Linked DNA regions of Flexivirga oryzae. The protein of the gene in region 1 interacts with the protein of each later gene in a pairwise test. Links are inferred from orthologs where the notes say so. Each region holds a gene or a part of one and is shown on either strand. Other genes may lie near its edges.

What was found. The genes of interacting proteins can lie anywhere in the genome.
Region 2: the proteins of ileS (region 1) and FHU39_RS00330 interact in binary tests that used the Escherichia coli proteins (3 or more experiments, as listed by UniProt). The link is inferred for Flexivirga oryzae from one-to-one orthologs.

What each region holds. Positions count from the first base shown.
Region 1 is NZ_JACHVQ010000001.1:453,989-458,304, reverse strand. Bases 213-4,234 are described here. They hold ileS (isoleucine--tRNA ligase), read right to left. Parts: upstream 3,836-4,234; coding sequence 413-3,835; downstream 213-412. Other genes in these bases: FHU39_RS02140 (hypothetical protein), read left to right, coding at 4,146-4,234; FHU39_RS02150 (GNAT family N-acetyltransferase), read right to left, coding at 213-416. In the rest of the region: more of FHU39_RS02150, read right to left, coding at 1-212; more of FHU39_RS02140, read left to right, coding at 4,235-4,316. UniProt on the Escherichia coli protein: Catalyzes the attachment of isoleucine to tRNA(Ile). As IleRS can inadvertently accommodate and process structurally similar amino acids such as valine, to avoid such errors it has two additional distinct tRNA(Ile)-dependent editing activities.
Region 2 is NZ_JACHVQ010000001.1:69,100-75,102, reverse strand. What follows is about bases 2,752-5,750. They hold FHU39_RS00330 (substrate-binding domain-containing protein), read right to left. Parts: upstream 4,760-5,750; coding sequence 3,743-4,759; downstream 2,752-3,742. Other genes in these bases: iolD (3D-(3,5/4)-trihydroxycyclohexane-1,2-dione acylhydrolase (decyclizing)), read right to left, coding at 4,756-5,750; FHU39_RS00335 (ABC transporter permease), read right to left, coding at 2,752-3,729. Outside these bases: FHU39_RS00365 (inorganic phosphate transporter), read left to right, coding at 1-22; FHU39_RS00360 (hypothetical protein), read left to right, coding at 48-329; FHU39_RS23720 (DUF3349 domain-containing protein), read left to right, coding at 221-946; FHU39_RS00345 (inositol monophosphatase family protein), read left to right, coding at 1,078-1,875; FHU39_RS00340 (ATP-binding cassette domain-containing protein), read right to left, coding at 1,865-2,680; more of FHU39_RS00335, read right to left, coding at 2,677-2,751; more of iolD, read right to left, coding at 5,751-6,003. UniProt on the Escherichia coli protein: Part of the ABC transporter complex RbsABC involved in ribose import. Binds ribose. Also serves as the primary chemoreceptor for chemotaxis.

The sequences.
Region 1 (4,316 bases):
TAGTGCTCGTAGAAGCCACGGGCGTTGTCGTTTCCTTCCAGGTAGGACAGCACGATCTCGTCATACCCGTCGGCCCTGGCCCTGGCGATCGCAGCGCGCATCAGCATGCCGCCCACCCCGGAGCTCTGGAACTCCGGCAGCACGTAGAGCTTCCAGAGCGCCAGGTGTCCGTCGAGCGGGCCGACGGACGTCATACCGACGATCTCACCGTCGTACTCGGCGACCGTGACCCGTCCGGCGCGGATGGCAGGGATGGTCGCGTCCGCGGTCCACCACTTCGCCAGGCCCATCGCGACGTAATCGTCACCGGCGATCGGCCCGTAGGTGACCGGCCAGGTCTGCTGCCCGACGGCGATCACCCCCTGCAGGTCGTCGCCGGTCGCCGCACGCAGCAGCACTCCGCTGGCTATCTTCACTTCGGGGTCCCCTCAACTGACGGCTCCACCCGCTCGACCGAGATCGACACGTGCTTGCCACCGCCCAGGTCGGCGTCGGTGGCACCCGGCAGCTCGTGCCCGGCACCCGCCGAGCCGAACTGCACGGCAAGCGTCTCACGCATGATCAGCTCCTGGTGGGCAACGGTGGCCTGCCATGCCTCGTCGTCGCCGGCGACGCCGAGCCGGATCCGGTCGCTGACGTCCAGGCCGGCCGCACGACGGGCCTGCTGCACGGCGCGGATGATGTCGCGGGCGAGGCCTTCGGCGCGCAGTTCGTCGGTGACCTCGGTGTCCAGCACGATGAACCCGCCACCGGGCAACATTGCCGGGACCTGGTGCTCCTGCGACTGGCCGGTCACCACCGACTCGAGGGTGAATTCGCCCTCCTGCAAAGCCAATCCGCCGCTGGTGACGGTGCCGTCGGCGCCCACCGACCAGTCCCCGGACTTGCTGCCCTTGATGGCGCGCTGCACGTCCTTGCCGAGGCGCGGACCGGCGGCCCGCGCGTTGACGGTGAGTTTCTGTTGTATGCCGAAGTCGGCCTCGCTCGCGTGCGCCAGATCCACCAACTCCACGTCGCGCACGTTGACCTCGTCGGAGATCAGCGCGGCGAAGTCGCCGAGGGCCGCCGCGTCGTCCACGACGACCGTCAGCTTCGCCAGCGGCAGGCGCACCCGCAACTGCTGGGCCTTGCGCACCGACAGGGTCGTCGAGCACACCGTCCGGGCACGGTCCATCGCGTCGACGAGTCGCTCGTCGGCAGGCAGGTCGGTCGCGTCGGGCCAGTCGGTCAGGTGGACCGAGCGGCCACCGGTCAGCCCCCGCCATACCTGCTCGGAGACGAAGGGCAGCAACGGCGCCGCCACCCGGCAGACCGTCTCCAGCACCGTGTAGAGCGTGTCGAACGCTGCCTGTGCGTCGGCGTCGACACCGTCCTGTGACCAGAAGCGCTCGCGAGACCGGCGGATGTACCAGTTGGTGAGCACGTCGAGGAAGCCCTGCACCGCGTCGCACGCGCCGGCGACGTTGAACTCGTCCAGGTCCATCCGCACGGACTCGACCAGGTCGCGGGTCTTGGCCAGCACGTAGCGGTCCATGACATTGGGCGAGTCGGTGCGCCAATGCCCTTCTGCATGGTCGTTGTCCGATTCAGGCTGAGCCGACGATGAGGAACGAATCGTCGCCTCAGCGGCATTCGCGTAAAGGCTGAAGAAGTACCAGCTGCTCCACAACGGCAGCAGCACCTGCCGCACACCGTCGCGGATGCCCTGCTCGGTGACGATGAGGTTGCCGCCGCGCAGGATCGGGCTGCTCATCAGGAACCAGCGCATGGCGTCGGCGCCGTCCCGGTCGAACACCTCCGACACGTCCGGGTAGTTGCCCAGCGACTTGGACATCTTCTGCCCGTCGCTGCCGAGCACGATGCCGTGGCAGATGACGTTCTTGAACGCTGGGCGGTCGAAGAGCGCCGTGGCCAGGATGTGCAGCGTGTAGAACCAGCCGCGGGTCTGGCCGATGTATTCGACGATGAAGTCCGCCGGATAGTGGTGCTCGAACCAGTCGGCGTTCTCGAACGGGTAGTGCACCTGCCCGTACGGCATCGAACCGGAGTCGAACCACACGTCCAGCACGTCCTCGACGCGGCGCATGGTGGACTTCCCCGTCGGATCGTCGGGGTTGGGCCGGGTCAACGTATCGATGCCCGGCCGGTGCAGGTCGTCGACCTCGACACCGAAGTCGCGCTCCAGTTCCTCGAAGGATCCGTAGACGTCGATGCGCGGGTGTGCCGGGTCGTCCGACTTCCACACCGGCACCGGGCTGCCCCAGAAACGGTTGCGCGTGATCGACCAGTCGCGGGCATTGGCCAGCCACTTGCCGAACTGACCGTCCTTGACGTTGCCGGGCACCCAGTTGATCTCCTGGTTGTGCGCGAGCATGCGGTCCTTGAACTTCGTCACGCTGACGAACCAGGAGCTGACACCCTTGTAGATCAACGGGTTCCGGCAGCGCCAGCAGTGCGGGTAGGAGTGCTCGTAGGTCTCGCGGCGCAGCAGCACCGTCCCAGGCGTGACAGAGCCGCCTGCGCCGGCCGAGGTTCCCTCCGCGCTGGTCGAGTAGGGCGAGGCGCTAGCCGAGCCCATATCGAGACCCGCGGAGAACGCGCGGGTCGCCGCTTTGAGGTCGTCGATGATGTGCGGGTTGGCGTCGAAGACGAGCATGCCTTCGTACTCGCCCACGGGCGCGGTGAAGCGACCGTCGGGCCCGACCGGCATCACCGGCGCGATCCCCTCGCGCTCGGTGACGATCATGTCGTCCTCACCGAACGCCCCGGCGCTGTGCACCAGGCCGGTGCCGTCCGTGGTCGTCACGAAGTCGGCCGGCACCACGCGGAACGCCTTGTCGTGGCCCGCGAAGTAGGTGAACGGCGGTGCGTACACCGACTCCAGCAGGTCGCTGCCGGTCAGCCGCGCGACGACATACGGCTCGGGGTCCGCCTTGGCGTCACCGAACAGGTCCTTGGCGTATGCCGCCAGCCGCGCGTGCGCCAGCACGTAGCGCTGGGGGGTGCCGGTCGGCACGTCGGTCTCGACCACGACGTAGTCGATGTCCGGGCCGACCATCACCGCGAGGTTGGACGGGAGGGTCCACGGCGTCGTCGTCCAGGTGAGGAGGTAGGCATCCTTCAGGACGTCGAGTTTGCTGCTCGTGCAACGGAATCCGACGGTCACGGCAGGGTCCTGCCGCATCTGGTAGACGTCCTCGTCCATCCGCAGCTCGTGGTTGGACAGCGGCGTCTCGTCGTTCCAGCAGTAGGGCAGCACCCGGAAGCCCTCGTAGATCAGTCCCTTGTCGTAGAGCTGTTTGAAGACCCAGATCACCGACTCCATGAAGTCGGGGTTGAGCGTCTTGTAGTCGTTGTCGAAGTCGACCCAGCGCCCCATCCGCTCGACGTAGTCACGCCAGTCGTCGGTGTACCGCAGCACCGACGCGCGGGCCGCCGCGTTGAACTTGTCGACCCCCATCTCGAGGATCTCGTCCTTGGTCTTCAGCCCGAGCTGCTTCATCGCCTCGAGCTCGGCGGGCAGCCCGTGGGTGTCCCAGCCGAAGCGGCGCTCGACGCGGTGACCGCGCATCGTCTCGTAGCGCGGGATGAGGTCCTTCACGTAGCCGGTGAGCAGGTGGCCGTAGTGCGGCAGGCCGTTGGCGAACGGCGGACCGTCGTAGAAGACGAACTCGTTGTCGCCGTTGGTGCCCGGGTCCCGCTGCTCGACGGACGCACGGAAGGTGTCGTCGGCGTCCCAGTACTTCAGCACCGCCTTCTCGATGGCGGGAAAGTCCGCGGAGGGTGCGACTCCGTGTGGTTCGGCGGCGGTCAGGTCGACCTTCGGGTAGGTCATGCGCGGTGCGTCTCTCTTACGGTCGTTTCGTCCTGTCGAGGACGACGCTGCCCGTCTCTGCCGGGCCGCACCGCGGTACCACCTCGCTTGCTGTATGACGAGACGCTTCTCGGCATACAACCGCTCGTGCATGAGCTGTGACGGGCTCGTCCCGTCCGGTTCTACTGGGCACCGAAGCGCTGTTCTTCCGGAAGCTCGCCGCTGATGACGGCTCGAACGCTGTTGTCCACAGTCTATTGGCCCGCTCCCCCCGCTACCAACTCGATTGCCCGTCCGGAGCATCACGATGCATTGATGCTATGATGCGCTCATGCGCACGACCCTTGATCTCGACGAGGCGGTGCTCAGTGCTGCCCGGGCGAAGGCACGCGCCGACAACACCTCGCTCGGCAAGGCCGTGTCGGAGCTGGCCCTCGCCGGCATCACGGCACCACGCACCCGACAGTCGACCGCCTCGGGTTTCCCGGTGCTGGCCGGGGTG
Region 2 (6,003 bases), 380 kb from region 1 along the record:
GACCAAGGAGCCGGTCGCCTGACGGCGGCCTGGAGGGTATCGAGCAGATGAACATCGACTGGGCCGAGATGGCAACCGGCACCGCGAAAGTCATCGTCGCCGGACTGATCTTCGGCGCCGGGCTCCCGTTGCTCTACACCATGGGCATCCGACTCTGGGACACCGGCGATGAGGACCCGCAGGCGGACGGAACCGCCGTCGTCGGCAGGCAGTTCTCCCGATGGACGGCATACGCGATCTTCGCGGTGGTGCTTGCGGCGGTTATCATCGGCGTTCTGTACATCACCCAGAAGAGCATCGACCATTACCTCGGGATCGAGTTGTTCTGATGACCATGGCGACGAATTTATTGACTTCAGTAGTGGATTGGCTGCGGAAGGGATATCCGGAGGGCATACCGCCCAAGGACTTCCCTCCGCTGCTCGCGCTGCTGCAACGCTCCCTCAGCCCTGAGGAGGCGCAGTCGGTGTGCGCGCAGTTGATCTCCGACAACCCCGACGGCGACATCGCCCGGGAGGCGGTCGCCAACGCGGTCAAGCAGATCAAGGAGGCGCCGCCGAGCGAGGAGGAGATCAGCGAGATCGCCGAGCGGCTCGCCGCGGTGGGCTGGCCGATGTCGTTGTCCGAGGACGACGAGAGCCCCGAGCGCGTCGGCTTCTTCCAGCGGATCCTGGACTGGCTGCGGGCGGGTTACCCGGACGGCGTGCCGCCGACCGACTTCGTCCCGCTCTTCGCCCTGCTGCAGCGCCGGCTGACGAAGAAGGAGATCAAGCAGGTCGCCAAGGAGCTGATCGCCTCCAACAAGGTCCCCGGTGAGCCGAAGACGCCGATCTCCGAGGACGAGGCGCAGGAGCTGATGCAGGAGGTCGCCGGCGTGGTGCCGATCGAGGCGGACGTGGATCGGGTGCGCAAGCGGCTGGCGAAGAAGGGCTGGCCGCTGATCTGAGCGCCGGTGTCGCGGTCACAGGTCACCCCTGGGGCGACCCGCGCACGGTCCCGGGCCGATTCCCGCTCACAGGTCCCCCCAGCGGCGACTCCCGCACGGAGCAATCGGCCGCTGCCGATAGATTCGGTGCCATGCCGACGTATGACGACGACCTGCGCCTTGCGCACGTGCTGGCGGACGCAGTGGAGCCGACCAGCACGTCGCGCTTCCGCGCCGATGACCTGCACGTGACGGCGAAGCCCGACCTCACTCCGGTCACCGACGCCGACCTGGCGGTCGAGGAGATCATCCGCGGCCAGCTGAAGCGCGCGCGGCCACGCGACTCGGTGCAGGGCGAGGAGCACGGCACCGAGGGCAGCGGTCCGCGTCGCTGGATCATCGACCCGATCGACGGGACCAAGAACTTCGTGCGCGGCGTACCCGTCTGGGCGACGTTGATCGCGCTGGTCGACGACGGGCTCCCGGTCGTCGGGCTGGTCGCCGCGCCCGCGCTGGGTCGTCGCTGGTGGGCCGGGCTCGGCACCGGCGCCTGGAGCGGACGGTCCCTGTCGGGCGCGAAACGCATTGGTGTTTCGGGTGTTTCACAGCTCTCCGACGCGTCGGCATCTTTCGCAGGCTGGCACACCTGGGCCGATCTGGACCGTCGGGACGCGCTCGTGGAGCTGATGGACGATGTATGGCGGGTGCGCAGCTACGGCGACTTCTGGTCCCACATGCTGGTGGCCGAAGGCGCGATCGACTTCGCACCCGAGCCGGAGCTAGCGGTCCACGACATGGCGGCGCTCGCGCCGATCGTCACCGAGGCCGGCGGCCGCTTCACCGGGCTGGACGGCACGGACGGCCCGTGGAGCGGCAACGCCCTGTCGAGCAACGGGCTGCTGCACGACGAGGTACTGGCCCGGATCGGCGACGCCGCCTTCACTGAGTGACGCGCCCGCTGAGTTCGTGTGACAGTTCCTGTAGTTCGTCGCCACCGGCCATCTCGCCCGCGAGTTCGTCGACCGTGATCTCTTGCCGTGCCTTGTCCAGCGACACCCGACCCAGTTTCAGGACCACGAAGTGATTGCCGACGAGGTAGGCGTGGTGCGGGTTGTGGGTGATGAACACGACGCCCAGGCCGGCGTCACGCGCCTTCACGATGTACTTCAGGACGACGCCTGCTTGTTTGACCCCGAGCGCCGCCGTCGGCTCGTCCAGAATGATCACCTTCGCGCCGAAGTAGATCGCCCGCGCGATCGCGACGCATTGGCGTTGCCCACCCGACAGGGATCCCACCGGCCGGTCGATGTCCGGGATGTGAATGCCCATCTTGGCGAGCTCGGCGCTCGCGATCTGCCGCATCTGGCCGATGTCCAGACGCCCGAACGGACCGCGCGCGATCTCGTTGCCCAGGAAGAAGTTTCGCCATACGGCCATCAACGGGGCGAGGGCCAGATCCTGGTAGACCGTGGCGATCCCGGCATCCTGCGCCTCGCGTGGCGATGCGAAGTGCCGATGCTCGCCGCCGATGAGCATCTGGCCGGAGTTGTAGTCGTGCAGACCCGCCAGGATCTTGATCAGCGTGGACTTGCCCGCCCCGTTGTCCCCGAGCACACAGGTGACTTCTCCCTGCCGCACCGAAAGGCTCACACCTCGGAGGGCGTGGACGTTGCCGTAGCTCTTGCCGACGTCGGCCAGCTCCACCATGGTCGGCGTCGGCGCGTCGGGTGTCGGCTGCTCATCCGTCGCGGTCATCGCGCGCTCGCCTTCCGTTGGACTGTGGTGTTGACCAGGGTCGCGGCGACCAGCATCACCCCGAGGAAGGTCTTCAGCCAGTCGGGATTCCAGCCGGCATAGGTGATGCCGAGATAGGTCATGCCGTAGATCAGTGACCCGATGGACGCTCCGATCACCGACCCGTACCCGCCGGTGAGCAGGCAGCCACCGACGACCGCGGCGATGATGTAGATGAACTCGTTGCCGACTCCGAGGCTCGCCGTCAGGGTGTTGAAGCTGAAGAGCAGGTGCATCCCGAGCAACCAGCCGCAGAAGCTCACTGTCATGAACAGCCCGATCTTGGTGCCGACGACCGGGACGCCGACGGCACGTGCCGCGGGTGCGTCACCACCCGCCGCCAGGATCCAGTTGCCGATCTTCGTGCGGGTCAGCAGGTAGGCCCCGCACGCCGTCAGCACCAGCCAGAAGAGCACGGTGATGTTCAGCGTGACCGAACCGATCTTCCAGGTCTGCGCGAACATGTGTTTCGCACTGTTGTAACCGGCGATCCGTGAGATGTCCGGTGAAACGACCTGGCCCGAAATGCTCCGGGTCACAGCCAGATTGACGCCCTGGAGGATGAAGAAGGTGCCGAGCGTCACCAGGAAGCTCGGCAACTTCGTCCGGTGCAGCAACCAGCCGTTGAGGAAACCCACGCCCAAGGACAGCGCCAACGACACCACGACGCCGACCCACAGGTTGATCCCGAGGTCCCAGCAGAAGAGCGAGGCGATCAGGCTGGACGTGAGCACGGCGACGCCCGCGGACAGGTCGAACTCTCCGCCGATCATCAACAACGCGACGGGAACTGCCATGATCCCGATCGTCGACGCCTGGTAGAGGATGTTGCCCGTCGTCTCCAGGCTGCGGAAGCTGGATGCCGCGCAGAAGAACAGGATGAAGACGGCGATCGCACCGATGAGCGCCCCGACTTCCGGCTTGCTGAGCACCTGTGCCAGCACGGAACGCTGGTGGACCCGGTCTTCGGACGTTCCGGGCGGACCCGGTGCGTGGTCGACAGCGGTCATGACAACTCCTCGGTCAGCGGGTGCCGTTCGCAGCGTACTTGGCCACCGCGTTGACGTTGGACTTGTCGACGAAGGACGGGCCGGTCAGCGTGGGGCTGCCACCGCCGATGGTGTCGCCGTTGGTGAGGTAGAGCCAGAGCGAGTCGACCGCCAGGTAACCCTGCAGCCACGGCTGCTGGTCGACCGCGAAGTCGACGGTGCCGTCCTGGATGGCCTTGACCACGTCGGCGCTGGTGTCGAAGCTGACGAGTTTGGCCTTGGACCCGGCCTCCTTGATCGACTTCACCGCTGTCGTGGTGACGCCGGCGTTGAGGCTCACGACGTAGTCGATCGACTTGTCCTGCTGCAGTTTGGCGGTGATGCCGGACTGTACCGAGGTCGGGTCCTGCCCGTTGACGTAGATGTTGACCGTGCCCGGCACGTACTTCTTGATGCCGGCGCAGCGTGCCTGGAGACCGATGTTGCCCTGTTCGTGCATCACACACAGTGGGTGCTGCGCGCCGGACGCCTTGAGCTTCTTGCCGACCTCCTCCCCGGCCACCCCGTCGTCCTGCCCGAAGAAGCCGAGCAGGTTGTCCTGAGCCATGTACTGCTGACCCGAGTTGAGTCCGACGACCGGTATGCCGGCCTTCTCCGCGCTGGCGACCGCGGACGCCATCGCCTTGGGGTTGGCCAGGGTCACGGCGATGCCGTTGACCTTCTTGTCGGTGGCGGCCTGCACCAGCGCCGCCTGCTTCGTCGCGTCCGGGTCGGCCGAGTACTGCAGCTTGACGTTGTCCTTCTTCGCTGCGGCCTCCGCGCCCTTGCGGACCATGTCCCAGAAGACGTCACCCGGTGCCGAGTGCGTGACCATGGCGACGGTCACCCGGGGCGTCGATGCGACTCCGGCGTTTCCGGCAGTGTCCGAGGAGGTTCCCTTCGCCTTACCTCCCGAGGAGCACGCGGCCAGTGAGACCGCCGTGAGTATCGCGGCCGAGGTGGCAAGGACCTTGCGGGTGCTGCGGTTCTTCTTCATGGTTGTGCCTTTCACAGGGTCACCGCGTCATTGGGCGGTTCGGGCGGATCTGTCGGTCGAACATAGGGGTGCTGCGCGGTCTTGTGCTGCTCGTAGCGGTTCCTCGCTTCCCGGGTGCTGTCCACCCCGGAGACCTCGCTGACGGGCACGTCCCACCAGGCGGCCGAGTCCGGCGTCGCGACGAACGGGTCGGTGGACACGTGGATCACGACGGGACCGGAACGGTCCGGTGCGGCCTTCGCCGTGCGGATCGCCTCGTGGAGCTCGTCGATCGATGCGGCGACCAGGACGGTCGCCCCGAGGCTACGCGCGTTGGCGGCCAGATCGACCGGGAGGAAGTCACCGGCCAGGTGGCCCGCGCCGTCCCGATAGCGGTAGCTCGTGCCGAAGCGCTGCGATCCCAACGTCTGCGACAGTGAGCCGATGGAACCGAAACCGTGGTTCTGCACCAGGACCACGATGATCTTGATGCGTTCCTGCACGGCGGTCACCAACTCGGTCGGCATCATCAGATAGCCGCCGTCGCCCACCATCGCGAAGACGTCACGTGACGGGTCGGCCAGCCGAACCCCGATCGCGGCCGGGATCTCGTAGCCCATGCAGGAGTAGCCGTACTCCACGTGGTAGCCGTAGGCGTCCCGCACCCGCCACAGCTTGTGCAGATCTCCCGGCATCGAGCCGGCCGCACAGACGACCACGTCCCGCGGGTCGCTCAGACGATTGACGGCCCCGAGGACCGAACCCTGGGTCAGCAGGCCGTCCGGCAGGCCTTCGCGAGTCGCGGCGTCCTCGGCGTAGGCGAGTTCGACCTGGGCATCCCAGTCCCGCCAAAGGCGTTGCTGCTCCTCGCGGTAAGAGCCGGGAACGCTCCATCCGGACAACCTTTTCGTGAGGCCGTCGACGGCATCCCGCGCGTCCGCGACGACCTCGAGTGCGGCGTGTTTGACTGCATCGCTGCGGACGACGTTGAGGTTGATGAAGCGCACATCCGGTGACCGGAAGACGGTGCGTGACGCCGTGCTGAAGTCGGTCCACCGCGTCCCGATCCCGATTACCAGGTCTGCCTTCACGGCAAGGGAATTCGCAGCCGTGGTGCCCGTCGAGCCGACCGCCCCGACCAGGTTCGGGTGACCGTGGAGCAATGCGCCCTTGCCTGCCTGGGTCTCGGCGACAGGGATGCCGGTCCGGGCACTCAGCTCGTCGAGCGCGTCCTCGGCGCCCGAGTAGTGCACCCCACCGCCGGCGACGATCAATGGACG